DNA from 3 places in the Lysinibacillus sp. NPDC097195 genome. Region 3 is predicted to be linked to each of the others. Evidence: predicted binding sites of a transcription regulator. Region 3 holds the regulator's gene; each other region holds the start of a gene.

Region 1 (10,269 bases), on a different contig from region 3:
TTGATTTAGCCATTATTTCAGATGATTTTCAATTTAATCATACGATTTCTAGAGAGCTAATTAAAAAGAGTGGCCATAAAAGAGCTTACTTACGTGGAGCGTTTTTGGCAGGTGGCTCGGTAAACAATCCAGAAACGTCTGCCTATCATTTAGAAATTTATTCTTTGTATAAAGAGCATGGCGAAGCATTAATGGATTTAATGAACGAATTTGAGTTAAATGCAAAAACAATTGAACGAAAGAAGGGCTTTGTGACATACTTAAAAGAAGCGGAAAAGATTTCCGATTTTTTAAATATTGTTGGTGCTCATCAAGCAATGATGAAATTTGAAGATGTTCGTATATTACGGGATATGCGAAATAGTGTAAATCGTATTGTAAACTGTGAAACGGCAAACTTGAATAAAACAATCGGTGCTGCGCTTCGTCAGGTAGAGAATATTCGCTTTATCGAAAATTCAGTTGGCTTGGATCAGTTGCCTGAAAAGCTGCGTGAAATTGCACGCTTACGTGTAGAATACCAAGATGTAACACTAAAAGAGCTTGGTGAAATGGTATCTAGTGGAACGGTAAGTAAATCAGGCGTTAATCATCGCTTGCGTAAAATAGACGAAATAGCAGAGGCATTAAGAAGAGGTGAAAAAATAGGCGGTTAAGCTTTTATCTGAAAAAGATATGAAAGCATGCGTAATCGCTTATTGTTCTTCTGCTGTTAAGTGCGGTAATATAATACTAATAGATGAACGGTAGTGAAGGAGAGAATCGCAAATGACTGAGAAAACAGTCCAGGTAAAATTAAAATTAGGGCTTCAAGCGAGACAAGCAGCGTTATTTGTACAGGAAGCAAATCGTTTTAGTGCTGATATTTTTCTTGAGAAAGATGAGAAAAAAGTAAATGCTAAATCGATTATGGGTGTCATGAGCTTAGCTATTGCAAAAGGTACGAAGGTTGTTTTAAGTAGTGAAGGTAGCGATGCAGAGCAAGCGGTTACATCATTAGCTGCGCTGATTGAAAAAGAAGAATAAGCAAAAATAAAGAACTCTAAGTCACATGGACTTAGAGTTTTTTTTCTGCACCGTTGATTTCCGCTGCGGGCGGCGCTTTCGCTAAGGCGGCAATTTCCTACAGCGTAAAAATCCACTTCGCTTTCCGCGGGCACGGCGTAAGCCGCAACCGTCGCTGTCGCGCCGGCTGTTGCGTCTTACGTTACGTGCGTTCCCGCAGGAGTCTATGTGGATTTTTACTTGGGTATTCAAAAACCATAGCGGGGGTGAATTTAATATTTCAGTGCCTGGCACCTTCTGCTGACAAATGAAAAACTCGCTAAGGCGGCAATTTCCTACAGCGTAAAAATCCACTTCGCTTTCCGCGGGCACGACGTAAGCCGCAACCGTCGCTGTCGCGCCGGCTGTTGCGTCTTACGTTACGTGCGTTCCCGCAGGAGTCTACGTGGATTTTTACTTGGGTATTCAAACGCTCATAGCACGAGAGTAAAATTATTTTGAGTGCCTGGCACTTAGCAATCGGCTCCTGAATCGGAAAAATTCACTTCGTTATTAGCTCAGCACAGTAAGCGGTAATTCGCCGTATACATGGCTAGCGTGGAAATTGTTTGAGTGCCTGGCACCATAAAAACACAAAAAAAACCCGCTAAGACATTTGGACTTAGCGGGTTTTGTATTAGCGTTCGTTACGCACAAAAATATGGTCGATTAAGCCGTATTCTTTAGCGCGTTCAGCCGTCATGAAGTTATCACGGTCAGTATCTCTTGAGATGACTTCTAAAGGTTGACCTGTACGCTCTGATAAAATACCATTTAACTTTTCACGAAGGAATAAAATGCGTTTTGCCGCAATTTCAATTTCAGTCGCTTGACCTTGTGCACCACCAAGTGGTTGGTGAATCATTACTTCTGCATTCGGTAATGCGTAGCGCTTACCTGGTTCACCAGCAGCAAGTAGGAAAGCACCCATTGATGCAGCCATACCAATACAAATTGTTTGTACTTTTGGCTTGATGAATTGCATTGTATCGTAGATTGCCATACCAGCTGTAATCGAACCACCTGGTGAGTTAATGTAAAGAGAAATGTCTTTATCTGGATCTTCTGCTTCTAAGAAAAGAAGCTGTGCAACGATTGAGTTTGCAACGTTGTCGTCAATGGCACTTCCTAATAGGATAATACGATCTTTTAGTAGTCGTGAATAAATATCATAAGCACGTTCACCACGACTTGTTTGTTCAATAACTGTAGGAATTAAATTCATGTTAAATCCTCCTTAAAAAGCTAAATTCGAATACTTTTACTGAAATAATCCATTATATTTCAGTTGTAACCTTATCATACACATTATAGTCAGGGAAGGTCAAATATTAACGCTGATATTAAAGAAATAAAATCTATAATAAAAATTGCGAATTATAGTTGAATTGTGAGCAATACGTTTGTATAATAGAAAGGTCGTAAGTTAAAGTACAATCCACTATTTTGCAGGTATGCTTCTGAAACGAGGATTATCTACATGACGCTTTACTGTAAAGCCTTAGAGTGAGTACTTTTTTTTTATGCACAATTGCCCTCGTGGTGTAATGGATAACACGTAAGATTCCGGTTCTTGCACTGGGGGTTCGATTCCCTCCGAGGGCGCCATTTTACATGTAAGAAAACCTTATGATATAAAAGAAAAACCTTGCAATCGTTATTGTACCAACGGTTGTAGGGTTTTTTCTCTTTTCTCATCACTTTCAACAAGACAATGGAAAAGGAAACACACTACACAAATAGATATCTTTTTCATTCCCTCATATAGCGTACTTCATTAAGATACCCGTCTGTGTGGAAAACTAAACCATTTATTTTAATCTTCAATGAATATTACATATAATAATTAAAAATGGTATTATATACCATGTAATGCTAGCGTAGTTGCTCCAATGTTCATTTAAGAGCTAATGGTGATTGGTTTTTTAATATAGAGCTTTAATAAGGGGGATCTATAGATTTGCAAAAATATAGTGTATTAAAAAGTTTAGGTTTAATAGTACTTGCTAGCTTAGTTATTTTTACTATTTACTCCTTTATTGTGAATAAAGAAAGCTTTGGTGGACCTATTTGGAAACAAGTTGTAATGGCTAGTTGTTTCCTGGTAATAAGTATAAATAATTTCCGATTAAAAAAGTATGCTATGGGTTGGATTTTTGCTGGTGCAGTATTAGCTTTTGGAATAAGTATTTTTAGGGATACGATTGCTTCTTAAAGCAATCATTTCATATATTTAAAAAAAGTCACTCATGTGAAAATAATGAGTGACTTTCTTCTATATATGTTACAAATATAAAAATACCATAGCAATTTAAATTATTTAGTAACAAAACGCATTTAGCACTTGCTAAAGGTTTCGTTTACTAGTAAAGTATTAAAAGGTATTAAGTGCGATTCTTTCATGTAGGTTGTTACAACCTTACTATGCACTTTTACTAAGCCTACAAAGGGCACCATTTTACTGATTAAATGATTTTTTATAGCTTGATTCTCCCAATAAGTGGTTTAGCAGCCTGCTTAGTGGAGAAAGAAAGGGATAGATGGAATTTGCCTCATAGGTTTAATTCCCACTTTTATGCCTTTCAAAACCATCAAAATGCAACAAACTCCAAAAATTTTTTTAGTGAACATAACGAACGTGAGGCTAGCGTGCTAGCCCAAAAGAAGAATCCTATCTGAGGGGATTCTTTTTTTGTGGACAAAATTAGCTAAAATTCGCATAAAATCTATCTCGGAATTGCATAAGTATACATTTTTCGACATGTATTTTGTTTTTATTACATAATTTCTCTTCATTTTGTATAATTAAATTCATTTTTATGAAAAAATAATCACTTTTATACGAAACCGTATTGTATATCAACTCTATTGACACTATAATTGACCTAATAGTCTAACATTTCCGAATAGAAAAACGATAAGTTCGGAAAATTATTAATTGTCTAGGGGGAAAAACTATGAAAAAACGGTTTTGGACGTTATTAATGATCGTGGCTGCATTTACACTTGTGTTAGCGGCTTGCGGTACAAAAGAAGATACATCGTCTGGCGATGTTCCAGCTGATGGCGGCTCGAAAGATGAAAAAGTATACAAGGTTGGAACAGAGGCAACCTTTGCACCATTCGAATCGATTGACGATAAAGGGAATATTGTAGGGTTAGATGTCGATATTTTGCAAGCGATTGCAGATGAAATGGGCTTTAAAGTGGAATGGGCAAATATTGGTTGGGAGCCTGTATTCCAAACAATTAAAAATGGTGAAACACATATCGGTGCATCTGGTATTACGATAAATGATGAACGTAAAGAATCATTTGATTTTACAGAGCCATATTATGAATCTCAATTATTAATTGTTGTGAAAGAAGATTCAAAAATTAAGTCTTTAGCAGATTTAAAAGATAAAAAGATTTCCGTACAAATTAATGCAACTGGTCATATGGCTGCAAAAAAATTACAAGGTGATGCTAGCACAAATATTATGGCATTCGAAAGCCAACCTGTAGCGATTCAGGAAATGTTAAATGGTAATGTAGATGCAACAATTGGTGATAATGCAGTTGTCTACGAATATATTAAAGCAAACCCAAAAGCAAAACTTAAAGTAGTGGAAGATGATGCATTCGAAAAAGAATATTACGGCTTTATGGTGAAGAAAGGTAATACGGAATTATTAAACCTATTAAATGAAGGTCTACAAAAAATTAAAGACAATGGTAAATTAAAAGAAATTACTGGTAAGGACTTTAAGTAATGAATGCTGCCGTTAGCTTAATAATGCTAGCGGCTCATTTGATTTATTAGCTCGTTATTGTAGAGAATTTGAATGGGAAAGTAGGGGTTCTAATGGACATCTTTGATTTACGCTGGGACATAGTTTGGAACTACCGTGATATGTTTATTCGTGGTATTGGTGTAACAATCATTTTAACGCTCAGTGGTTATTTTGGTGGTATTATTTTAGGCTTACTATTAGGTTTAGGGAAAGTTTCTAAAAATAAATTCATTTATTGGCCATGTAAACTCTATGTAGATTTATTCCGTGGGACACCGATGCTTGTGCAAATATTATTAATTCATTTAGCGGTTATTCCAACGATTTTTGGTCATTCACTAGGATATATGGTATCTGGTATTACCGCACTTGTATTAAACTGTGCAGCTTATAATGCAGAAATTTTCCGTGCAGGTATTCAGAGCATTGATAAAGGACAAATGGAAGCGGCACGTTCACTTGGTTTAACACACAATCAAGCAATGAGAAAAGTGATTTTACCACAAGCTTTTAGACGGATGATTCCGCCACTTGGTAATGAATTTATCGCATTATTGAAAGATTCCTCATTAGTAACGGTTATTGCTGCGCCTGATATTTTATATGCAAGTAAAGTTGTTGCAGGTGCGAGCTTCCGTTTCTGGGAACCGTATATTGTAGCAGCATTATTATACTTAGTATTAACATATGTTGTAACAAAAGTAGTCGCATTTATCGAAAAGCGATTCAGCAATAGCTATGTCCCTCGTAAAGCAGAAGGGAGAGAAGCAAGATGATTAAAATAGAAAACTTACACAAATATTTTGGTAAGCTCGAAGTATTAAAGGGCATTGATTATGAAATTCAAGAAAAGCAAGTTGTCTGTGTCATTGGACCATCGGGGTCAGGGAAAAGTACTTTTTTACGTTGCATTAATATGCTTGAAGAAGTGACAGATGGTGCTATTTATATAGAAGATGTCAAAGTTAATGGGCCGAAAACAAATATTAATGCTATCCGAGCAGAGGTTGGTATGGTATTCCAACAATTTAACTTATTCCCCCACATGAATGTCATCGATAATGTCACAATGGCACCAATGCAAATTCGCAAAATGAGTCGTGCAGAGGCTGAGCAACTAGGCCATGAACTTTTGAAAAAGGTTGGTCTTGATAGTAAAGCGTATAGCTACCCTGAACAGCTTTCAGGTGGACAACAACAACGGGTGGCCATCGCTAGAGCATTGGCGATGAAGCCAAAAGCGATTTTATTTGATGAACCAACGTCAGCACTTGATCCTGAAATGGTGAAGGAAGTGTTAGACGTTATGAAAAATCTAGCATCAGAAGGCATGACCATGATTGTCGTAACACATGAAATGGGCTTTGCACGAGAAGTAGGCGATCGTGTAGTGTTTATGGATGGCGGATATATAGTAGAAGAAGGTACACCTGAAGAAATCTTTGGCAACCCGCAAAATGAGCGTACAAAAGCCTTTTTAGGAAAAGTTCTATAATGAAGTAAAACCATTCAAAGCATAAGCAATGAATGGTTTTTTATTTTTAATGAAGAGGATTTGTAGTAGTAGTGAACGAATCAAGCATTGCACGCATATCTTGTTGCGTATATTGTGGCACTTGGTAGTAGCCATGCTTATTTTGGTAAATCGAAAGTTCGTATGCCATCTCAATACAGTTGGGAATACTATCTGCAACAACACGACGCACAACTGGGTTTGTTGTTTCTGTTGCTGCTGCAGTCATGCATTTAGCTGACCCTTTATGCGCACCAAGTAAGAAGCCAGAAATGACTTCATCATTTATCTCGCCAGCATTTTGCATTGGTTTTTTCGGTTGAGTTGGTTTAATTCCATATTGGAAGTTGTTCCCTGTTTGCATTTCATAACGGCCGGTTGGCACAGATGGGTCATGCCCTGTTTTAAATGATTCCACAATCGTATTGTACATGCCGAGTGTGAAATTATATTGATTATCCAAAATGCTTAATAATTCTGGGTCTTTTACATGCGGACGTAAAAGGATGGATTGATTTAGTCCCGCAATAATTTCGCCAATTGTTTCATGCATGTCCATTACTTCGTGTCCACCATGATTTAAGCTTTGTTGTTGGTTAGGTGTTGTTGCATCATTTGATTCATTGTAAAAAGATTGTGACAAAAAAAACGCCTCCTGAATATATAGTTTGTTGCAGTAGTTAGTATGTCTTGGATGTGTAGTTTCATACGACATAAATCTGCTTGCATATATTTAGCATAGCGATGTTTTTTTGTAACACATTAGAGGTATAAGAACAGAAAGGTAAGGGAGGATGCACATTTGAAAAAAGTACTTGGACCTGTAGGCATAATCGTTATTATTTTAGGTGTTTTAGCTTTATTATTTATTCCAAAATACAATAGTCTTGTTACAGCGGAGGAAAATGTAGATTCAAAATGGGCTCAAGTGGAAAACCAACTACAACGCCGCTATGATTTAATTCCAAATTTAGTGCAATCAGTGAAAGGATACGCTAATCACGAGCAAGAAGTGATCGCCAGTATAACAGAAGCGCGTGCACAAATGGGCAATGCACAAACGCCGGAGCAACAAGCGGTGGCGAATGATGCGTTAAATGGTGCTCTTAGCCGATTGCTTGTCGTCGTGGAAAATTATCCGAATTTAAAAGCTGATGCCAATTTCCGTCAATTAATGGATGAACTAGCGGGCACGGAAAATCGACTAGCAGTAGCACGTGAAGACTATAATAATGAAGTGCAAGGCTTTAATAAAACAGTGAAACGTTTCCCTGGTAATATCATGGCAAGCATATTTGGCTTTGAACAAAAACAATACTTTAAGGCAGCGGCAGGGGCTGAGCAAGCACCCGCAGTTGATTTTAGTGATTCAGGTAAACAATAATGAAACGGTTGCCAATCATACTATTCGTTGCTTGTTTGATGTGGCTTGTAGCAAGCAACAATGCGCAAGCACAATTGCCGACGCCAATGAAAAATACCTATGTTCATGATTTTGCCAATGTACTGTCACCTGAAGTCAAAGATGAACTGAATCAGTATTCCACACAATTAGATCAAGGGACTGGTGCTGAAATCATGGTTGTCACGCTAGATAGCATTCACGGGCAAGAAGCCAAAATGTATGCTACTAAATTAATTCGTGCGTGGGGTATTGGGGATGCAGAGAAAAACAATGGTGTCCTGCTATTGGCTACATTTGGGCAAGGGCAAGGACAAAATGATGTTGTCATTGCCGTCGGTCAAGGTTTAGAGGGAGCATTACCAGATGGGAAGTTAGGTCGTATTTTAGATGAAGCTTTTTATCCAGCTGCAAGTAATGGTCAGGTAGATCAAGCATTTCAAGCGACCTATGCAGCATTATTTCAAACGGTAGCAACAGAATATAATTGGGATGGTGAAATGCCGACACAAGCGGTGGAGGATGAGTCAATGCCCAATTGGCTGTTTGTGCTAATCGTTATTATTGTGCTCGTGGTCGTTATTTTCTCCAATGGCGGAGGTGGCCCACGCTCTAGGGGGCGCGGAGGTTATCCAGGAGGCTTCGGCGGTGGCTTTGGCAGAGGCGGTTCAAGTGGTGGCGGCTTCGGCGGCTTCGGCGGCTTTGGTGGCGGTTCATCTGCCGGCGGTGGCGCAAGCCGAAAGTTTTAATTGAGTGGAATTGTGTCGGTGCCTGGCACCGACACAATTTACTTACGACGTGCCCGTGGAAAGTGAAGTGAATTTTTACGATATAGAAGCTCGATAATAGCAGAATGAATCTTTCAAAGGACTCATACTATTGCCAGGTATTTAAGTATTTTAAATTCAGTAAGCTATTTTTTTATAACTAAGTAAAAATTCACGCAGACTCCTACGGGAACGCACGCAAAGTAAGACACAACAATCCGCGCGAATGCGAGGGTTGTGGCTTACGACGTGCCCGTGGAAAGCGAAGTGAATTTTTACGATGTAGAAGCCTATGTTATGCAAAGTGGAAGGACTCACCTTAAGGAGAGTCCTTTTTAATTTGGATAAATAAATAAGTACTATCAATTATTGACAATTGTGCTAGTTTTGGTATAATTTTCTTGTATCGACAAACGATATAACGCACATTGATATAAGGGGGAAGTATTGTGAATAAAAGATTTTTATCAGCATCTTTAGCAGTTATTTTAACTGCCTCAATTGTTTATCCTGTCTCCATACATGAAGTACGCGCTGCAAATGACTCTAGCAATACGACTATTGCTCAAGAGGAACGCCTAACAGCACAAGAGTTTCTTGATTTAGCTGTAACATCTTTAACATTCCAACATGGTTCTGAATCAATGCGTCAAGAAGTGATGAATAAGTGGGTTAAAGAAGGCGAATTACAAAACTTAAGTAATACAATTAAACGTAATGAAGCGGCACGAATATTAGTCAGAGCGCTAGATAAAGAAGAAAAAGAAGTAACGTTAGCAGACTATTTGGCAACAGCAAATACGCTAGGTTTATTTAATAGTATTTCAGAAAATAGTGACACTCTGACAAAGCAAGATGCTATGAAAGTATTTACTACTTTTAAAACTATAAAAAATGGTGCGAGTAACGAAGGTGTTAAAGAAATTTCGGTAGAGGATTTTATGAAAAATCCAGGCAATTTCGGTTATCAACTTTCACCAGATGGTAATTACATTACGTTTGCATCTGCATGGGAAAATCGCTCAAATGTTTTTGTGAAAAAAATGAATGATGATAGTGAACCTGTTCGCGTATCTAATTCTAAAGATCGTGATATTGCTGGCTTCTTCTGGAAAGATGATACATTACTTTATGCTAAAGATAATGGTGGAGATGAAAACTTCCATATTTATTCTTCTACATTTAACGGAACAGAAGAAAAAGATTTAACACCATATCCAGGTGTCACAGTTGGGATATTAAGTAGTTTACAAGGTGTTAAAGATGAAATTTTAATTATGATGAACAAAGAAGATGCAACAGTATTCGATGTGTACAAGCTAAATGTCAAGACAGGCGAAACAAAGCATGTTGCAAAAAATCCTGGTAACATTTCAGATTGGGTTGCAGACCGTGATGGTAATATACGTTTAGCCGTTGTATCTGATGGTGTAGAAGGAATGATTCTATATCGTGACACGGAAAAAGACGAATTCAAACCTTTTATTGAAATGGCAGCGGGGGATGAAGTAACGCCACTTGCTTTCTCTAAAGATAACAAGCATATTTACGCAACTTCTAATAAAGGAAGAGATAAAGTAGAAGTTGTGAAATACGATCTTGAAGGTAATGAAGAAGTTATTATGTCGAACGAAGAAGTAGACGTATCGGGTGTATTATACAATGCTGAACAAGATAAAATTTTATACGGTGCTTACGTAACGGATAAAGTTCACTATCAATTCTTCGATGAAGATTTTGAAAAGCTATTCCGCAAAATTCAAGACA
Region 2 (10,269 bases), on a different contig from region 3:
ATATTCGATGTTAAAATGACAACCGTATTCGTAAAGTTGACCATTCGTCCTTGACTATCCGTAATGCGACCATCATCTAAAATTTGCAAAAGAATGTTTGCAACATCTGGATGTGCCTTTTCAATTTCATCAAGCAAAACGACTGAATACGGATTGCGGCGTACTGCTTCTGTTAATTGTCCACCTTCTTCATAGCCAATATAGCCTGGAGGTGCACCAACGAGACGTGACACACTATGTTTTTCCATATATTCACTCATATCAATACGAATAAAATGCTCTTCAGAATCGAACAGTTGAGCTGCCAATGCTTTCGCTAGCTCCGTTTTCCCTACACCTGTTGGCCCTAAGAATAAGAAGCTACCAATTGGGCGATGTGGATCTTTAATACCTGCGCGTGCACGCCAAACCGCTTCCGTCACAAGCTGCACAGCATTATCCTGCCCAATAACACGTTCATGTAATGTATCCTTTAAACGTAATAATTTTTCACGTTCACCCTCAACTAACTTCGTTACCGGTATACCTGTCCAACGCGATACAATTGAAGCAATTTCATCCGATGTAACTTCTTCACGTAAAATACGTGCTTCGCTACCTTTTTCTAATTGCTTTTCCATCTCTTGAATTTCCTTTTCAAGTGCAGGAATTTTCCCATGTCGTAATTCTGCAGCTTTATTTAAATCATAATTACTTTCTGCTTCATCTAAATCACGTCGATATTTATCTAGTGATTCACGTTTTTTCTGAATGCCTTGCAACGCCTCTTTCTCTGCTTCCCATTGTTTGCGCATTCCTTCAGATGAATCTTTAAGCTTTGTTAATTCTTCTTGTAATTGTTCAAGACGCTTTTTACTTGCATCGTCTTTTTCTTTTCGTAATGCTTGCTCTTCAATTTCTAACTGCATAATACGACGCGTTACTGCATCCAATTCTTGTGGCATCGAATCGATTTCTGTTCGGATCATCGCACAAGCTTCATCAATTAAATCAATCGCTTTATCAGGTAAAAAACGCTCTGTAATATAGCGATTAGACAGCTCTGCTGCCGCAACAATAGCACGGTCATGAATACGCACTGCGTGATGCAGTTCGAAGCGTTCTTTTAAACCACGTAAAATCGAAACAGTATCTTCAATAGATGGTTCACGGACAAGCACTTGTTGGAAGCGACGTTCTAAAGCTGGATCTTTTTCAATATACATACGATATTCGTCTAATGTGGTAGCCCCTATACAGTGCAGTTCACCACGTGCAAGCATTGGCTTTAACATATTGCCAGCATCCATAGCGCCATCTGTTTTACCAGCGCCAACAATGGTATGGATTTCATCGATAAATAAAATAATGCGTCCTTCGGATTCTTTTACCTCTTTTAACACACCTTTAAGTCGTTCTTCAAACTGACCTCGATAACTAGCACCTGCGATTAATGCACTCATATCTAGCTCATACAGAATGCATTCTTTTAAGCCTTCCGGCACATCCCCTTTTACAATACGTTGTGCTAAGCCTTCTACGATGGCTGTTTTACCTACCCCTGGTTCACCAATTAACACAGGGTTATTTTTCGTTTTACGCGTTAAAATGCGAATGACGTTGCGAATCTCTTCATCGCGCCCAATGACAGGGTCCATCTTGCCGTTTTTAACTTCTTCAACTAAGTTACGGCCAAATTGCTCTAATGGTTTTTTATCATCTGTTTGTTGAAATTGCATAATAGCACTCCTTTTCTCTTTTTATATCTTTACCCAAATTTACATTTTTAAAAGTTTGACCTTCTTTGACTAACTTTATTTTACAACAACCGACAAAGCCAAGCAAAAAAAAAGCTCAAAAATTTTTAACCGATAATTGGAAAATTACGTTATAATATTAGTATGTTTCGTTGTTTTAGTATATCGAAATGATTATCGTCATCCTTTTGTAATGCAGGTATTTTCGATTACAAAAAGAAAGAGATGTGTTTGATATATGGTTCTAAAGGATAGTATGCACGAGAAAATACGTGCTCTTTTTCAACATAATGGCGTTTTTATTACAGTGAATAAGGATAGTAAAATTTTCTTAGAAGGTGAACGTGCGAAAGAAATCTATTACATTAAATCTGGTGCTATTGCGATTAGTCAGGAGACGGAGAGTGGCAAGGAATTAACGATTCGCATTTGCGGTCCCGATAGTATAATTGGTGAGGGCTCTTTATTTTGTAATCTGACATACTTTTCGATGACAGCTAAAGTGTTAGAAACGTCAACGTTGTATGTGTTAAGCCGTAAGTCATTAGAACATCTATTAGTAGAGCAGCCACATTTGATGGTAGAGTATATGAAATGGTTGCAAACAGAAAATTTAAAATATCAGAGCCGCCTCCGTGATTTAATGCTAAATGGTAAAAAAGGTGCTTTATTTTCAACGCTTATTCGACTTGCAAATACTTACGGCAAGCCAGCAGAAAATGACTCAATATTTATCAACTTTCCATTAACAAATACAGAAATTGCAAATCTATGTGCTACGAGTAGAGAAATGATTAATCGTATGCTGAATGATTTAAAAAAACATCACATTCTTTCCTTTGAAAAAGGCTATATTACCATTCTTGATTTACAATATTTAAAAGATGAAATTGCTTGCGAAAATTGTCCATTACAAATTTGCCGCATTGATTGATTCTTTGCGCTCGCTTAAAGAGACTATAGGCAAGCGTAAGCTTCATAAAAAATCCCCGCTTACAGTTATGTGCAAGCAGGGATTTTTTATTCGTATATTAGCGCGTTTAAAGGCGCACTACTAGCGGACACCTAATGCCATTTTGGCATAGCGAGACATTTTATCTTTTGACCAAGGTGGATTCCATACAATATTAACATTTGTACTTTTCACCTCAGGTAGTTCACTCATAGCAGTATTTACTTGATCGACAATCACAGGTCCCATTGGGCATCCCATTGAAGTCAACGTCATCGTAACAGTTGCTACCCCCTCGTCATCTAACTCTACATCATATACTAAACCTAAGTTGACGATATCAATACCAAGCTCAGGGTCAATTACATTTTCTAATGCACTTAACATGCTATCTTTCATATCTTGATCCATCTGTATTTCTCCTTTCGTTACAGTGTTTACTTAATCATAGCAGATGCTTCTTATTATGCCAAATGCTGTGCAAGCCAATCTGTTGCCGCCAACATCCCATTACGTGATACAGCATGACCGGCCTGTTTATCTGCAATAAATTTTAAGTTGTTCGGATTGTCATCATAGTATGTGCGTAATGTACAATAAAAATTATACGTATCATTAAATGGGACCGTTTTATCACGCTCACCATGCCAAAACAACACTGGACGTCCTGCAAATCGCTCAGGCGTTAAGCTAATGTCATACTTTGCAAGCAGTTCATTCGTTTTTTGAACTTCTTGTTCTGACATTGGAAATTTCACACCGTTTTTAGCCATTTGCTGTAATTGATAAGCACCTAATTTGATAAAAGCAGGGCCACCCATACAGATTGCTGCCGTTTCAATCCAGTCATAAAGCTTTAAGCATCCTGAAGTGACGATACCTCCCATCGAAGTACCAGCGACGCCAATTTTATCATGAGCGACGAGTTGCTTATTCTTTAATTCATTATATAATTGCTCAACTTCATGAATAGAATTTAAGACGATCTCCCAAAAATGTAAATTCATTTGAGTCTCTGTAAATCCTTCACTGCGATCACCATGCCATTTCGCATCTGGTAAAAGGACACGCACTCCTTTATTTACTAACTGGTACGCATAATGTAAGTTATGTTCTTTTGCACTCATAAAACCGTGTAAGAAAATTACTACTGGGGTTTTTTCATTCATATTATCTGTGGATATATGTAACAAAGGAATATTTCCCCATATTTCATTTTTGACTAACATGCTTGTCACTCCCAACTTTTGTCTGACCTTTTTTATGTTAGCAAACTTTTTTCAATGTGACAAAATTTTGACGTATGATTAACAAAGCGATACTATTCAAACATATAGAAAGGGGCAATACGTTATGAAACCGCATTTAATCGTGTTAGATTTAGACGGGACGTTATTAACGGACCAACAACAGATTTCATTAAAAACAAAAAAAACATTATTGCAGGCTAAGGAACAAGGCCATCAGGTAATGATTGCTACAGGCCGTCCTTATCGCGCAAGTGATCTTTACTATCATGAGCTCGGGTTAACAACACCGATTGTTAATTTTAATGGAGCCTATGTCCACCATCCTAAAAACGCCGCATGGCAAACAATGCATACACCGATTGACTTAAATGTTGTACGAGAAGTGGTTGATTCAGTTAATACCTACGATTATGAAAATATTATTGCCGAAGTAAAGGATGATATTTATGTCCATACGGAAGATGATCGGATTTTAAATATTTTTAACATGGGCAATCCCAAAATAACGCTCGGTGATATTTCAACAAATTTATTAGTCAATCCAACAAGTCTTCTTATTCAAGCAAACGAAGCAAACTCTATGATTATTCGAGATCATCTACAAGAAGTTCATGCAGAAGTGATCGAGCATCGCCGTTGGGGCGCGCCGCTGCATATTATTGAAATTGTCCGTCGTGGCTTAAACAAAGCGGTGGGTATTTCACATGTCGCCAAGGATTTAGGCATTCCACGGGAGCGAATTATTGCCTTCGGTGACGAGGACAATGATTTAGAAATGATTGATTATGCAGGTATCGGTGTCGCAATGGGTAATGGCATCCCTAGCTTAAAAAATATTGCCAATGAAATTACAGCAACGAATAATGAGGATGGCATTGCTAAAATACTTATAGAACGCTTAAAATTATCATAGATAAGAAGTAATTTCCATTTCCAATTAGCATAACATGCATCTTCAGCAGTTCAAGTAAATACAGATTTTTAGGAGGTTACGATGATGAAAATTTTTACTGATAGTGGATGTGATTTACCCAAGTCTTTCTACGAAGAGAATGATGTCATTCTACTTCCGCTACGAGTACAAGTAAACAACAATGAATACGATGATGTCCTAGCAATTGATTCAAAAGAAGTTTACGATGCTATCCGACAAGGGGCACATCCGAAAACTTCACAAGTTTCACCAGAGCTTTTTTTGAAGCATTTTGAAAGCCTTGCTAAAAGCGAAGAACAAGGCATTTATATCGCCTTTTCATCTGAATTATCAGGTACGTATAGTACCGCTGTAATGATTCGCAACCAAGTACTGGAACAATATCCAACGCTTCAGCTAGCCATTATCGATTCGAAATGTGCTTCTTTAGGTCATGGCTTAATCGTAGAAGAAACCGTTCAACTGCGAAAAGCTGGTGCATCACTGGAAGAAATCGAATCTAAAGTCTCATCACTTGCTTCACAGATGGAACATCTTTTTACAGTAGAAGATTTAGATTATCTTGCGAAGGGTGGTCGTGTTTCGAAAGCTAGTGCCTTTCTTGGTGGACTTCTTAGCATTAAGCCCATTTTAAATGTCGAGGATGGCAAGCTAGTACCAATTGAAAAATCACGCGGTCGTAAAAAAGCGATTGCGCGCATGTTAGATTTAATGCAGGAGCGCGGTGGTAATTTTTCTGACAAAATTGTCGGCATTAGCCATAGTGATGACACAGCATTTGCGAACGAAGTGAAAACATTGATTCAGGAAAGATTTACGCCAAAAGCTATCCAAGTCACAATGATTGGCTCGGTAATTGGTTCCCATGTAGGACCAGGCACAATTGCTATATTCTTTACTAATAAGAGCTACCAAGCATAGTGTAAGACAATAGAACATACATGAAAAAGTGTTAGATTGACTATAATCAATCTAACACTTTTTATTATGCCGTTGATGTCCACTATGGCGGTGCTTTGCGCGGTCACACCCTCGCGATCGCGCGGATTGTTACGTCTTACGTTGCGTGCGCTCTGGCAGGAGTCACCGCCTTCGCTAGCATCAACTATTTGCCATTGCGTAAAAAACCATTAACCACTATGGCGGATTGTTTGCACCGGGTACATTGTAAGCCGTAGGATTCACACATACTTCTACTTTCAATAATGTGTGTATTGCTTATTTAACTATTAAGTAATTTACATGGAAAACTAAAACAGCAGGGAGTTTATGAAGATGAGTATGGTTACTTATTTAGGTTTAAATTTTACAGTAACACTAAATGAATATTATACAGAGGGTGATGTGGAAATAGGTTATGTTTTCTCTAATGAAGAAAATCGTACTGCCGTTCAGCAGAAGCATTTTACTACGCCCTATATTTATGAACTATTTGAAAAAGGTCATCCTATTTGGGAAATGAATGCATATCAAAAAAGACATTCACCACACCACTACGATAAATCTAAAAAAACCTTTCTCCATTTATGTCATTTACTAAAAGATTTACTCCCACATGGGGATTTTTGTGAAGTTTATATTTGTTGGTTAGGTGAGGAAGATGACCATCATGGGGATGAGTCAACCATTTATTTACATGATTTACAAATTGAAACACTTGAGATATTTGAAAAATGCTTTATTCGTATTGAAAACTAATAAAAAAAACAATGGGAACCTCATCAATAAGGTTCCCCTAGTTATTGCGGAAACAAGTAACAAATTTATCACCGCTTGTTAGCTATTATTAATTAACGGCGTCTTGTTCTTGACGACGTTTTTTCCCTCGTTTAATAATAATAACGACGAAGCCAATAAATACGACATAGACCAAACCAAGTGCAACCATATAAGGCACGTTTAGCCCTTCATCATCTTTAACTTGATAAATCTCGACTATTTCCCGGTCTAGTATGACTGGATACACATCTTTTTCATTTTTACGTACCTTTTCTTCTTGTAAAATACCATTTAGCATTTTACCTTCACCAATTTGTTCTGGTGTTAAATCAACGCGTTGGGTTTTCCCAGTATTGTTTACCATGATAATCCATTGCTCGTCATCCGATTTTCGTGTAAATACTAGTAACCCATTATCATTCGTAATGATTTCAAAATCACCTGTTCGTAAAGTTGCCGATTGATTACGTAATGACTGCACATTTTTAACATAGTCAATTAATTCTTCATCTGTTTTAAAATTGTATAACTGATGATTATCAGGTTTTACTTCCCCGTTCATAGCAATTTCCGTACCATACTGGACAACAGGAATACCAGGCATCATAAATAACGCGCCCAAAGCCATTTTTAAGCGTGTTGGAGGAAACATATTTTCTGACGCAGAATCAAATGTAAAACGAGGCGTTTGTAGCGTATCTATCATAATTTGCGTCGGTTTGTCACTTGAAAAAGGCTCCATTAATTTTGAAGAGTCTCGATCAACATTTTTAAAAATATTACGGAAGATTTCTGCTGTTGCTGTCGAGAAGCTTGCATCAAAATTGGCATCGCTTTCTTCATTTGAAATAACATATAACGATTTTTTTGTCTCTTTTAATGCCGTAATCATGGCATTAAGAAACGTTGGATCAGCATCTGCAATATTCGTTAAACGTATGCCACCCACATCATATGTAGAAACAAAATTTGTCGCTGCTTCTATTAAAGCTGCTTGTACATCCTGATTTGTTAAATCCCATTGAATATGTCCATTATCTGTAGAGGCAATCCAGCTTTGTTTGGCAGCATCTTGTGCCCACTCATGATTAGGACTTACATTACTCAACGGAAAGTCCACCATGATCGACATATTTTTATCTTTATAGGCCTTTACAACACTTTGGAATTCTTCTTCTGTTCCAAAATGCTCCTCGATAATACTATAGCTTGTTGGCATCGAGCCATCATATGTTTCAGTATCAAAAATGGTACCGATAGAAACGATGGTATAGCCCATTTCACCAATAAATTTTAGTTTATCTTGTAATCCTATGAAGTCGCCACCTGCAAATTTTGTTGGGTCTTGCGTATTTGTATCATAATCGTTGGTACCGGAACCATTAAAGAAACGGTCAACGAGTAAATCATATATGCTTTCTTCTGCAATCGTTCTTGTTTGCACTTCATCTGCATGTGCTGGTGTTATGCCTATTAATGAAGTTGCCAGTAAAAGCGATGCAGCTGTCGCGCCTATCCACTTCTTAAATTTCACTTTTATTCCCTCTCTTTCAAAGCAATCCACCGTCATTTTACCAAATAAACCAGTTACCTTGCTATCATTTCAAAATATTTTCCTGAAATGCAAAATGAATTGCGACAAAAAGGTGTCAAATTAAGCCAACTTCAATAATAAAAGGCAAAGAAAATAGAGAAAAAGTGTTAGATTGACTGGTAACGATCTAACACTTTTTGCGATGTCGTTGATGTCCGCTACGGTGGTGCTTTCCGCGGGCCCACCGTAAGCCGCAACCCTCGCTAATGCGCGGCCTGTTGCGTCTTACGCTGTGTGCTAGTCCCGCAGGAGTCACCTCCTTCGCTACCATCAACTAGTGTTTGCTTCTATTTTTAATCTACTGCATAAGAAGAACAGCTCAGATATCATTTTTCTTTATAGCGCAGAAATACCATCTGCTAACTTTTTCGCTATTCATTGATGTCCGCTGCGGCAGGTGCTTTCCACGCGCAAACTTAAAAATACAGAAAATTAAGAATTGTTTCAGTGCCTGGCACTCCCCGTAGGCACTTCCTGTAAAAAGTAAAAGCCGTGAAGCAATAGCTTCACGGCTTGTTAAATCATTATGCAAAGAAACTGAATCCCATTGGTAACTTGAAGCCTAAGAACATCGTAATTAGTAAGAACACTACAAATAAAACCCAGAACATTGCAGTTGGTTTGTTTTTCTTTTGACGAACTAATACCATTTCCATCATACCAATAACTAAAAGTCCGCCAATAAATTTAAAGCCGTAAAGCATTCCTTGACCAAACTTCATTGCTTCAATAAATAATGCCCCACCTGTAATGATAATTAAAATGTAAAATAAGCGTAATGTCATATGTAAGCCTTTAGATTGCTTACCGCTAAGTGCTGCAATTAAAAAGATGACGATACCTACTACCCAAGTCGTAATGTGTAAATCTGTTCGGCTAGTTAAAAAATCCATTATTGTCCCACCTCATTCTTTTTCTATCAAACTCTATCCTATCATGCAGTGGAAATGGTTTCAAATATTACAAGTTGTGTTCACGAAATTGCATTAATTTTGGCCATGATATCTTCTACATGAAACAAAAAATCCGCGCAAGCTTTTACTCACGCGGATTACTTAAATTATTCAAAATGATTGACTAATGTACCAATACCTTGAATGGACACTTTGACCGTATCGCCCGCTTTTAAAAATTGCGGTGGGTTCATACCTTTCCCCACGCCTGCCGGTGTACCTGTTAAAATAACATCACCTGGCTCTAATGTTACGTGTTGCGATAAAATGGATACTAACGATTCTACAGTGAACATCATATCTTTTGTCGTACCGTTTTGACGGACTTCGTCATTGACTTTTGTTACGACCGTTAAATCTTGTGGATTTGGAATTTCATCCTTTGTCACAAGGTATGGACCTAATGGGCAAGTGCCTTCTAAACTTTTCCCTAAGAAGAACTGCTTATGTTTATCTTGTAGATCACGCGCTGTAATATCATTGGCAATTGTGTAGCCAAAAACATAATCAAAGGCTAAGTTTTTTGGAATGTTTTTGCCACGCTTTCCAATAACAACAGCTAATTCCCCTTCATAATCCATTTTAGAAGAAAGATCAGCATGTATCGATAATGTTTGACCATCGGCAGCAATCGCTGTAGGAGACTTTGTAAATACCATTAAATCAATCGGTGCTGCTTCTGCACCCATTTCTTTTGCATGCTCATCATAGTTTTTACCTATACACATAATATTTTTTGGTGTACGTGGAATTGGTGATAACCATTCAATCTCTGTAAACTCACGCTTGAAACTATTCGCACGATCTGATTTTTCTGCTGCTTCTACTAACTTACGAATCTGTTCAACAAAATCGAAGCCTAGCGCAATACCATCGACAATTGAACTTGAAAAAGAAGGGAGAACTTGAAGTTCGTTTTGAATAGCGAGTACATCCCATACCGCTTCTTCTTTTTTTACTTTTGGTCCAAAACTTACATGTCCACCTAATTTAAATGATAAAATTTTCATGATTTTAAGAGCTCCTTCTTTTTTCTACATGATACAACAATATGATATAAATTACCTTACTTTTACGATAACAATTTTTAATGTTGCTAATTCTCAATTAATTAAGGATATTACGAGCAAT
Region 3 (10,269 bases):
CTTTACTACGACCAATAACAGGGTCTAATGAACCTTCACGGGCAATTTGTGTTAAATCGCGCGCTAAGCTATCTAAAGTTGGGGTATTGGCAGCCTGTGTCGCCTGTTGTCCAGATTGTGCATTGTCATTGTTACCTAACAACAGTAAAACTTGCTGACGGGCTTTATTTAAACCTACACCTGCATTATTTAATACGCGAGCTGCTACTCCTTCACCTTCACGAATAAGTGCTAATAGTAAATGTTCCGTCCCAATATAAGAATGGCCTAATTTACGTGACTCATCGACTGATAGTTCAATTACTTTTTTGGCGCGAGGCGTGTAGTGAACGATTGGACCTACATCCTCCGTGCCTTTTCCTACTAACTCTTCAATACCTGCTTCAATCATTTGAGGGCTAATATCGATGGCTTCTAATGCTTTCGCAGCAATACCACCGCCTTCACGAATAAGCCCTAAAAGAATGTGCTCTGTCCCTATTGATTCGTGCTTCCAACGAATTGCCTCTTCCTGTGCAAGCTGTAATACTTTTTGTGCGCGTTGTGTAAAACGATTAAACATCATATGAATCCTCTCCTTTTCCCCCTATAATAGGCTTACTCATCGTTTCTAAAAATAATGCCTCACGCAGCATTTTTGCTCGAACTCTGTCTCGCTCAGCAGGCGGTAAAACCTCTCCTGCATAGTGTTGTAAAAATCCTGGTTGCATGCTGACAACACACTCATTTAAAGTGGTTGCTTTAATATTATGAATCAACTGTAAATCTACCCCTAAACGGACATTCGATAGGCAGGTAGCAGCTTCATCACTTGTTAAAATGCGAGCGTGTGTTAATGTGCCTAACGCTCTGTACACACGATCTTCTAAGGCAAGTTGTGCTTTTTCCATGAGTTTGCTTCTTGCCTGGCGTTCTTTTTGAATAATTTTTTCTGCCACACTTTGAATATCAGCTAAAATATCTTCTTCCGTTTTTCCTAGCGTAATCTGATTGGATACTTGATAAATATTTCCTAAGTTTTCACTACCTTCACCATATATACCCCTGACGGTCATGCCCAAACGTGTCATAGCATTAATGATTTGGTTCATCTGACCTGTCAGCGTTAGTGCTGGGAGATGCATCATAACAGAGGCACGCAATCCCGTCCCAATATTGGTTGGGCAACTTGTTAAATAACCAAAGTTATCACGAAATGCGTAAGGCAAAGCACCTTCTAAGGCACGATCGATATGATTTGCCTGCTCATAAGCCTTTTGAAGTTGAAAGCTCGCCGTCATACATTGAATGCGTAAATGGTCTTCTTCGTTCACCATAATGCAAATTGATTCATCTTCCGATAGCAGCATGGAACCGACTTGCTCCTTTTTTGCCAGCTGCGGACTAATCAAATGTTTCTCTACTAATATTTGGCGCTGTAACGGCGTTAAATCTTTTATAGAGAAATATGAATATTTTTCTTGAAGCTTTTGGCTATCCTGGATGGCATGGGTGACAGCTTGCTCTACTTGCAATGCCTCGTTTTCCGAAAACACTAAAGGGAAACGGTAGCCATCTAAGTTTCGCGCAAGGCGAATACGTGTACTAATGACAATGTCTGAATAATCATCCTCCATATCCATCCATCTAGGTGTAGCACGCGCTATAAACGACTCAATCATCATGACACATCACCACCTTCGAATTGTAGCTGTTGTTCAAGATCTTTTGCCTCATCCCGAAGTTTTGCTGCTTCCTCAAATTGCTCATCGTCTACTGCGGCTTTCATACGCTTCCGAATATCTTCAATTTGTTTTTTTATAACAAAAACATTGTTGCGTGCACCAGGCATTTTGCCTATATGTTGTGGTCCCGCTTGGATTCGGTTAAACAGCTTTGGCAGATGTTCGCTAAACGTGTCATAACAACTAGGGCAACCAAATTTACCCTCTTTCAAAAAACGCTTATACGTAAATCCACACTGTGGACATGTTTGTTGCTGAGGTGGCGCTTGCTGTTTTTCACCAACTTTTTGCCATGTTGGTGAGCCAAACCAATTGGATAATAATTGTTGAATCGATACAGGCTCTTGTTTAAACTCTGCATGGAACGGATGGAACTGTGAGGCACAGACATCGCAATAATGGTGCTCCACCTTTTGCCCATTTTGAACTTGTGTCACAGTTACTGTCGCATTGCGCTGTTTGCAATGTTCGCAAATCATTTCCATCACCTCTTTATTTTTGCTTTTCATATTTAATGGTTGTTAACATCGCCCGCAAAATTTTGGCGCGAATGCTATCCCGTAATGGTAATTGCAAATCTAAGGTTGAACGGTCAACCGCTGCTAATATTAATTTCGCTTCTCGCTTTGAAATAACCTGCTCATCAATTAAACGATATACTACACCTTCTGCAACCGTTTGCGAGGCTCCGCCTTCTATTTGCAGGAGCACATCATCAATCAAATCAATTTGTGAGTTTGCACGGACACGTAAAATTCGAATATATCCACCGCCACCTCGTTTACTTTCAACAAGGTAACCCCGCTCGGCTGTAAATCGTGTGTTAATTACATAATTTATTTGTGAGGGCACACATTGGAATTTATCGGCAATTTCACTCCGTTTAATTTCAATATGCCCTTCTCCACCTAATTCAAGTACTTGCTTTAAGTAGCCTTCTATGATGTCTGAAATATTACGCACTTTAGGAATACACCTCGCTTACCTCACTGACTTTGACTATCTTTGACTATCTTTGAGTATATTATACAAAACGCTTGAAAATAATTGCAATTATTTCGCACACCGATTTGTGTAAAGCACATTCTTTCGCAGTTTTCCTGCTGAAAATCACCTGTGCGTAATTTCAAGAAAAAAAGGGAATTAGTTATTAACATATGGCAGCCAAATGAGCTGAATGTGGTTCATGCCTATAATGTACCCTTTTTGCCTATAGAAAAAACGCAAGCATATGCTTTTAGCATAGACTTGCGTCATTAAAAATTATACCCAACGACCAACAATTGGGTAACGCCAAGGCATTTCGGATAAAGCCTTGACAATTCCGATAATTGGTACGATGTATACCATAGCGATGAATAATAGTAAGAACGGTAATCCGATTAATACAACTGAGAGAATACCTGCTATTACAATTAATACGCCCATCACAATTTGGAACAATAAAGCTTGCAATGAAATGCTTTTTACTTCTTTATCTGAACTAAAGATGAAAAATAAAATCGGCACTAAAAATGGCGCAAAAAACGCACTGGCATGTATGATGACCTTAGACCATTTTGTTTCCATATATATGAACCTTCCTTCGTAGTGTGTCTTTATATTAGTAATACTCCTATTTACGGAACTATACGCTAAATAGTTTCAAATGTTTTTTGTTTTTTAAAATTTATTTGAAAGGTACGTGAGACAGTATGGAATTTAATAGCACGCTTGCTAATGAATATGAAAAGGGCATTCGACGAACTTTGCCAAGTTACGATGCCATGCTTCGACTAACGAAAACTTTTTATCAATCTGCATTACAAGAGCAAGCACATTTTTTAGTGATTGGCTCTGGCAGTGGCAATGAAATATTACAATTAGCTGAACAACGTCCTCATTGGTCCTTTGTCGGTATCGATCCTTCTGAAGCAATGCTAGAAATTGCGGAACATCGACTTCAACCATTATCTAATGATATATCTTTACTACAAGGAACCATACTAACTGCAACAATGCCAGACAAAAAATTTGATGCGGCTAGCTGTATACTCGTTCTTCATTTTATTGCATCCTATGAGGAGAAACTAGCTACATTACAAGGCATTGCAAGCCATTTAAAAACAGGAGCGCCATTTGTCCTTGTTTCTAAATACGGACAACTGAATTCAGTAGAAACCGAGCTGCAATTTGACCTATGGCGCGCTTATTGGCAACAGCATACAAAACTTTCAGCTACTGATTTAGCCAATATGGAGCAGTCCATTCGCTCGCTGTCGTTTATGCGTGAAGAGGATATTGTTGCGCTTTTACAACAGGCAGGCTTTACACAGCCATCGAGGTTTTTTGCAACAACACTCTTTGCTGGTTGGATATGCTATAAAGCGTAAGGATAGACATTCGTAATGATCTTTCCGTTAAAATATCTCCTCTGAAGAGACTTCGTGCCACTTACAATGAGATAAAATAGATTTGAGGTGAATGCCGTGATCCGCACGATGGCCATGACGAAAGATCAACAATTAATAAAGGACTTTCCACTTGAAGACATTAAAGACAACCATTTCGAATGGTATTGGGTAGATTTTAATTGTCCCACTACTAAAGAAGAGCTACTGCTCGATACATTTTTTCATTTCCATCCACTCGCGATTGAAGATTGCTTAATGCGTTTACAGCGACCAAAACTTGATTTTTACGATGATTATCATTTCTTTGTTATTCATAAATTCAATGAAGAAACACTAATAGCTGAGGAATTAAATATCTTCCTTGCCGATCATTTTATTGTGACATTTCATAAAAATGAAACACCCGAAATCGATGAAGTACAAAAACTATTAGAAGAACAACCAAAATATTGGGAAAGAGGCACCGTATTCTTAACCTATCAAACCATTGATAAAATTGTGGATAGTTATTTCCCACTTGTTTATAAAATTGAAGATCATTTAAATGCTCTAGAAGATGAATTAACTTACCAAAGTAATGTCAATGCAATGCAAATTGTTTTTGAATTCCGAAGCGATTTGCTCCATTTGCGTCGCACCATTTTACCGATGCGCGATCTCCTATATCGGTTACTTAGCTCATTCCGCTTTGCCCTAAAGAAATCGGAACGAGCCTATTTCGGTGATATCCATGATCATTTAGACAAGCTTACTGAAATGGTCGAATCTAATCGTGAACTAACAGCAGATATGCGCGATAGTTATATGGCTATGACCTCTAGTCGTATGAACGGCATTATGATGATGTTAACGATTGTTTCCACAATCTTTATTCCTTTAACATTTATTGCGGGTGTGTATGGCATGAATTTTGATAATATGCCCGAGCTCCATGGCCGCTACAGTTATTTTATCGTCCTCGGTATTATGCTATTGCTTGTCCTATTTATGCTCGCTCTATTTAAATCAAAAGGCTGGTTCAAATTATTTAAACCGTAACATACGCAATCAAAACAAAAGTAAATCCGCGCTGACTTCGCGAGGGGAATAAAGGTACGAGGGTCAAAATTTGCGACTCGTACTTTGTCCTCTGAAGGCCAAACGCGGATTTTAAATTTGTTGATTTTCTTAATATGGTCCTCGATCATCCACTTTATTTTCACCTTGTTGTGGGAATAAAAAGTATGCGAGTACACCCGATACAAGTGTTGCACAAATCGTTATAAATAATTGGTTTAGGTCGGGTACTTCTGCATAATAATTAGTTAACATATAAACAGATCCAATTGCTACAATTACCATTACAGGAATGACAAACTTAAAACGCTTTTTTTCCATGCAATACCTCCTCAATACTATTTTTCTCTCACCTACATTATTTTGTAAAACTAAACAGTTCGTATTTTACAGGTTTCCTAAATGAAATTCAAATAGCTCTTTGTCTATAAATGAAGATGTTTTAACGAGCGCAATAGGCCACTTTCCATGTTACAAACAAAAAAATATAGAAATATCTGAAATTTTTAACCAAATATACTGCGAAAAATAGTAGAATAGACTAAATACCATATATTCACCAAATTTACAAACCTAACAAAATATTCACAAAGCGTCTTCAATTTCAATCATTATTATGGATTTATAAAGAATGGAGCAGACAACAATGAGTTGGTTTACTAAGAAGAATGGTTATTCAATTACATTAACACCTGAACAATTTACACAACACGTACAATTAGATGTTTCTAATTATCCAAAGCTTGAAAAACAATTGCAGTTATTAGACTTAACGACTGAAGATTTAGCTATTATTAAACAATTGCAACCTTTAGTTAAGGATGTTATTCCTGAAATGGTCGATCAATTTTATGCAGCCATTAGCTTGAGCCAAAATTTATTAGATATTATTAACAGAACATCACAAATTGATCGTTTAAAAGTTACATTACATAAGCATTTAAGTGATATTTTTGAGAGTCATATTAATGACGCTTACATTAAAGAAAGAAAAGCTATTGCTGAGACACATGTTCGAATTGGACTCCAATCTAAATGGTATATCGCTTCATTCCAATCACTAACGTCGACCTTTACAAGCTTTGCGAATGACTTAGATATTTCCAAGCACGATGCAATACGTGCTATTAATGCCTTTTGCAAAATCATTAACTTCGAACAGCAGCTAGTAATTGAGGCATATGAAAAAGAAGAAGATCGTATTCGCCACGTTGCAGATCAAACAAAACATGCGCTTGTTACAACAATTCAAAGTACGGCTGAAGAGTTAAATGCCATAAGCGAGGAAACAGCTGCTTCTCTATTAGTGATTTCTTCTCAAACGGATGATATTGCAGTAGCAACAAAACAAGGTTTGAATTTTGTTGCAGATACACAAGACAAATCAAAACGTGGGCAACAGCAATTACAAGAGCAAAATGAATTAATACACGTTATTTTGCAAAGTGTTAATGGCCTTGAAGTGACGATGAATGAGCTACGTTCGTCATCACAAAAAATCTCTGAAATTGTGGGGCTTGTTACAGGTATTGCTGATCAAACGAATTTATTAGCACTTAATGCATCAATTGAAGCTGCTAGAGCTGGCGAACATGGTAAAGGCTTTGCGGTCGTAGCAGAGGAAGTTCGCAAGCTTGCCGAGGAAACAAAAAATGCTGTGCAAAACGTCTCACACTTAATCAAAGAAACAGAAAGTAATATTACAACAATGGCGAGCTCTGTTACCAACGTTGATCAAAAGATCCAACATAGCGTTGAAACACAAACAAATTTATCTAAATCATTCAATGCTATTGCGGATGCTGTTTCAGGCATTCAACAGCAATATGTCAATACCGCTAGAGATATTTCAGCCATTTCAACATTAATTACTGAGCTATCAGAAGGGGCTACACTCGTTTCCTCATCATCCGACTCACTCATTAATGTAGTGAATGAATTAAATATTTAACGCAAAGAAAAAGGAAATTGACCGCATCGTGTCAATTTCCTTGTTGTATTTAATGTGCCAAAGCACGTTTTTGCTTGCGAAACTCTCGTCGAGCCGGACCTGTTTCAAACAGTCGCTTTTCCGCATCCGTTTCAGGGAAAATAGCCGGAACAGCCTTAGGTTTCCCGTCATCATCCACTGCAACCATTGTTACAAACGATTCCGTTGTTAATTTCTCTTCCCCTGTTTCAATGTTTCGAGAAATCACACGGACATAAACTTCCATAGAGGAATGTCCTGTGGAAGACACAATACTTTCTATCTCAAGAATATCACCTACATGGGCTGCAGATAGAAAATCTACTGAATCTATAGAAGCTGTTACAACATGCCCCTTTGCATGCTTCATCGCAGTAACGGCAGCAATTTCATCAATATAAGCTAACACTCTTCCGCCAAAAATAGAATTATGATTATTAGTATCCGGTGGTAATACGAGACGCGTCTGAACCGTACGCGATTGGCTCATTGGTACAGCATTGGTTGTCATAGTTCTTGTAACTCCCCTTCATGTCATGTTCTTTCGTCATCGTATCGTAGAAAAAGCATTGTTGCAAATTTAGAAAGATTTTTTCATGGTAATAAACTTCATATCCGTCATTTCCTCGATTGCCCATTTAATACCTTCACGACCATAACCGCTCATTTTCACGCCACCATACGGCATATTATCCACACGGAAAGTCGGTATATCATTAATAATGACAGCCCCCGCTTGTAATTCATCTGCCGCTCGCAATGCATCAGGTAAGATATTCGTAAAAATCCCTGCATTTAAGCCAAGTTCCGACTCATTCACTAGTCGAATCGCGTCGTCTAATGTTTCATATGAAACAATTGACACGATTGGCGCGAATGTTTCCTGACAAACGACTTTCATATCCGCGGTCACATTTGTCATCACTGTTGGCGTCAATGTACGTTCAGTAAAGGTTCCGCCCGTCGCTACAACAGCACCTTGTGTTTTTGCTTCTTCAATCCATTGTCGAATGCGAGTTACTTCATGTGGATTAATCATCGCACTGACATCAGTACTTTTATCGAGTGGATCACCGACAACAAGTTTCTCTGTTTGTTCTACAAATGCCTTTGTAAAGGCATCTACGATGGAGGCATGGACATAAATTCGTTGTAATGAAATACATACTTGGCCCGCAAAGCTAAAAGCTCCGCTAACACAACGCGCAATAATTTTATCAATTGGTGTCGATGGCTCAACAATAACCGCTGCATTCGAGCCAAGCTCTAACGTTACTTTACGTAAACCTACTTTTTCTTTAATACCCAATCCTACTTTACCGCTTCCAGTAAAAGTTACTTTTTTCACTAATGGATGTGTCACGAGCGTATCACTTAATTCGCCACCACTACCCGTAACGATTTGCAATGCGCCATCCGGTAGCCCAGCTTCCTTAAAAATTTCCGCCATCACAATGGCACTGAGTGGTGTTTGTGTTGCCGGCTTTAACACGACTGTATTGCCTACCGCAAAGGCAGGCCCTAATTTATGTGCAACTAAATTAAACGGAAAATTAAACGGTGTAATCGCAGAAATAACACCTAATGGCTCACGTTTTGTCCAACCTATACGATCACCAGCACCTGGTGCAGCATCCATCGGTACCGTCTCACCTTTTACCTGCTTAGCTCCTTCAGCTGCAAATTGATAAGTGGCTATAGTGCGTTCGATTTCCGGCAAACCCGCTGAAATAGGCTTGCCCGCTTCTCGCGCTAAAATTTCTGCCAATTCGTCTTTTCGACGTCGCATAATGTCGACTACTTTATATAAAATTTCGGCACGTTCGTAGGCAGTAGTTTTTTTAAATGAAAGAAAGGCATCTTGGGCACCTTCTATTGCTTGCTCAACATCTGCAACAGATGCCTTTGCAACCTTTGCAATGACCTCACCGTTGTAGGGTGATGTTAATTCATAAGTTTCTTTTGCTGCTTGCCATTGCCCATTTATCCAAAGCTTTGTTTCGTTCATCTTCAAATACACCTCCGAAATAATCTGTTCCCATTTAGTTTATCATGAAGTGCTGGAATTTGACGCTACTGCTGCAGCAGTAACGGCGGATAGCATCATGGCTTGTTGTGCTTGAATAAGCAACTCAATCGAAGACATAATCGCCATTGTCAATGATTGTTGCACTTTAGACAAATCATAAATAATAATTTGTACAGCCATAAATAATACAAACTCACGATGCCACTTCAATAATTTCATACCCTTTAAATCATGATACAAATCAGCAATTTGCTGAAGTTGGCCGTTATTCAATTGGAGAATGGCTAAAAACCCAAGCAATGGATAGTGCATATATTTTACTTTTACATCTTGTTTCTTTAAATAATCGCGGATAGTCGCCACGCTTGCTACAAGATTGCTATCATAATCGGCCGATAAAAAAGTTAGTATTTGTGATAACCACTGCAGTTCATTGCCTGCGCCAAATTGATATGTTCGCAATTCCTTATAATAGCGATTCATAGTTTCCGCCCGTAAGACAACATCATCATTAGGGCTACTGAGTAACACGGTATAGGGGATATCGTCGAATGACGTAAGGAAGCGATGGTATTTACGTATAGCTTCATACAAAGCACGTGCAGTCTGTGCATGCGCCCTCTTCTCACTTTCATTTTCCGTTAAAAATTGAGCACCTATAAAGCTAAAGTTGCCTCTTTTGAAATTAGCCTCTTTTAATATTTTTTCGTTGTTTAACAAAGTTTTTATTGCCTGCTCCGTATCGTCCTGCTCCATCATATTGGCCGCTAGGCTATACCCTATTGAAGTTCGCAATGGTGACATCCAGGATGTACGTTTTTTCATTTCTTCAACAACATTTTTATATTTTTCCCCATCAAACACTTTGCCTGTAGCAACGTATGTGCTGGCAATAGCTAAGATAATTTTCCGATCAACTGCCCAGCCTGTAACTTTCGATACAGCCTCCACCGTTTGTGTAAATTGGTTTTCAATTATAACAATATCCATCTTCAACACACTCCTTTCCACAATTTACGTAAATTTATGTCGAAAAGATTCAATCACTTTGTAATAATTAACATAAAAAGTAAACATAATTTAATGTTTGTCATTAGG

What was found. Region 3 encodes CtsR, which represses protease genes until heat stress. Its sites were predicted from a motif close to ATGGTCAATAAAGGTCAAACA; they were not measured.
Region 1: clpP (ATP-dependent Clp endopeptidase proteolytic subunit ClpP) is a predicted target of CtsR. The motif match lies at 2,355-2,375, and genes of this name have one in related genera.
Region 2: ACIQXI_RS13305 (ATP-dependent Clp protease ATP-binding subunit) is a predicted target of CtsR. The motif match lies at 1,771-1,791, and genes of this name have one in related genera.

The regions. Positions count from the first base shown of each region.
Region 1 is NZ_JBIWDP010000002.1:101,379-111,647, forward strand. It holds gene whiA (DNA-binding protein WhiA) at 1-656, shown strand, start outside; gene ACIQXI_RS14055 (HPr family phosphocarrier protein) at 769-1,026, shown strand; gene clpP (ATP-dependent Clp endopeptidase proteolytic subunit ClpP) at 1,682-2,269, opposite strand; tRNA gene ACIQXI_RS14065 (tRNA-Arg) at 2,578-2,652, shown strand; gene ACIQXI_RS14070 (hypothetical protein) at 3,005-3,259, shown strand; gene ACIQXI_RS14075 (basic amino acid ABC transporter substrate-binding protein) at 4,002-4,799, shown strand; gene ACIQXI_RS14080 (amino acid ABC transporter permease) at 4,892-5,596, shown strand; gene ACIQXI_RS14085 (amino acid ABC transporter ATP-binding protein) at 5,593-6,315, shown strand; gene ACIQXI_RS14090 (spore coat protein) at 6,362-6,976, opposite strand; gene ACIQXI_RS14095 (LemA family protein) at 7,136-7,717, shown strand; gene ACIQXI_RS14100 (TPM domain-containing protein) at 7,717-8,484, shown strand; gene ACIQXI_RS14105 (S9 family peptidase) at 8,952-10,269, shown strand, end outside.
Region 2 is NZ_JBIWDP010000001.1:2,599,282-2,609,550, forward strand. It holds gene ACIQXI_RS13305 (ATP-dependent Clp protease ATP-binding subunit) at 1-1,718, opposite strand, end outside; gene ACIQXI_RS13310 (Crp/Fnr family transcriptional regulator) at 1,975-2,670, shown strand; gene ACIQXI_RS13315 (metal-sulfur cluster assembly factor) at 2,791-3,099, opposite strand; gene ACIQXI_RS13320 (prolyl oligopeptidase family serine peptidase) at 3,153-3,917, opposite strand; gene ACIQXI_RS13325 (Cof-type HAD-IIB family hydrolase) at 4,042-4,851, shown strand; gene ACIQXI_RS13330 (DegV family protein) at 4,936-5,793, shown strand; gene ACIQXI_RS13335 (hypothetical protein) at 6,148-6,570, shown strand; gene ACIQXI_RS13340 (alpha-amylase family glycosyl hydrolase) at 6,659-8,125, opposite strand; gene ACIQXI_RS13345 (YisL family protein) at 8,710-9,078, opposite strand; gene ACIQXI_RS13350 (fumarylacetoacetate hydrolase family protein) at 9,246-10,148, opposite strand; gene ACIQXI_RS13355 (DUF418 domain-containing protein) at 10,246-10,269, opposite strand, start outside.
Region 3 is NZ_JBIWDP010000004.1:61,981-72,249, forward strand. It holds gene ACIQXI_RS17400 (ATP-dependent Clp protease ATP-binding subunit) at 1-565, opposite strand, end outside; gene mcsB (protein-arginine kinase McsB) at 555-1,664, opposite strand; gene ACIQXI_RS17410 (UvrB/UvrC motif-containing protein) at 1,661-2,203, opposite strand; gene ACIQXI_RS17415 (CtsR family transcriptional regulator) at 2,217-2,687, opposite strand; gene ACIQXI_RS17420 (magnetosome magnetite crystal formation protein family) at 2,988-3,293, opposite strand; gene ACIQXI_RS17425 (class I SAM-dependent methyltransferase) at 3,419-4,096, shown strand; gene corA (magnesium/cobalt transporter CorA) at 4,193-5,155, shown strand; gene ACIQXI_RS17435 (hypothetical protein) at 5,285-5,494, opposite strand; partial or broken gene ACIQXI_RS17440 (protoglobin domain-containing protein) at 5,820-6,359, shown strand; gene ACIQXI_RS17445 (methyl-accepting chemotaxis protein) at 6,636-7,124, shown strand; gene ACIQXI_RS17450 (acyl-CoA thioesterase) at 7,174-7,653, opposite strand; gene ACIQXI_RS17455 (aldehyde dehydrogenase family protein) at 7,723-9,150, opposite strand; gene ACIQXI_RS17460 (DUF4003 family protein) at 9,193-10,161, opposite strand.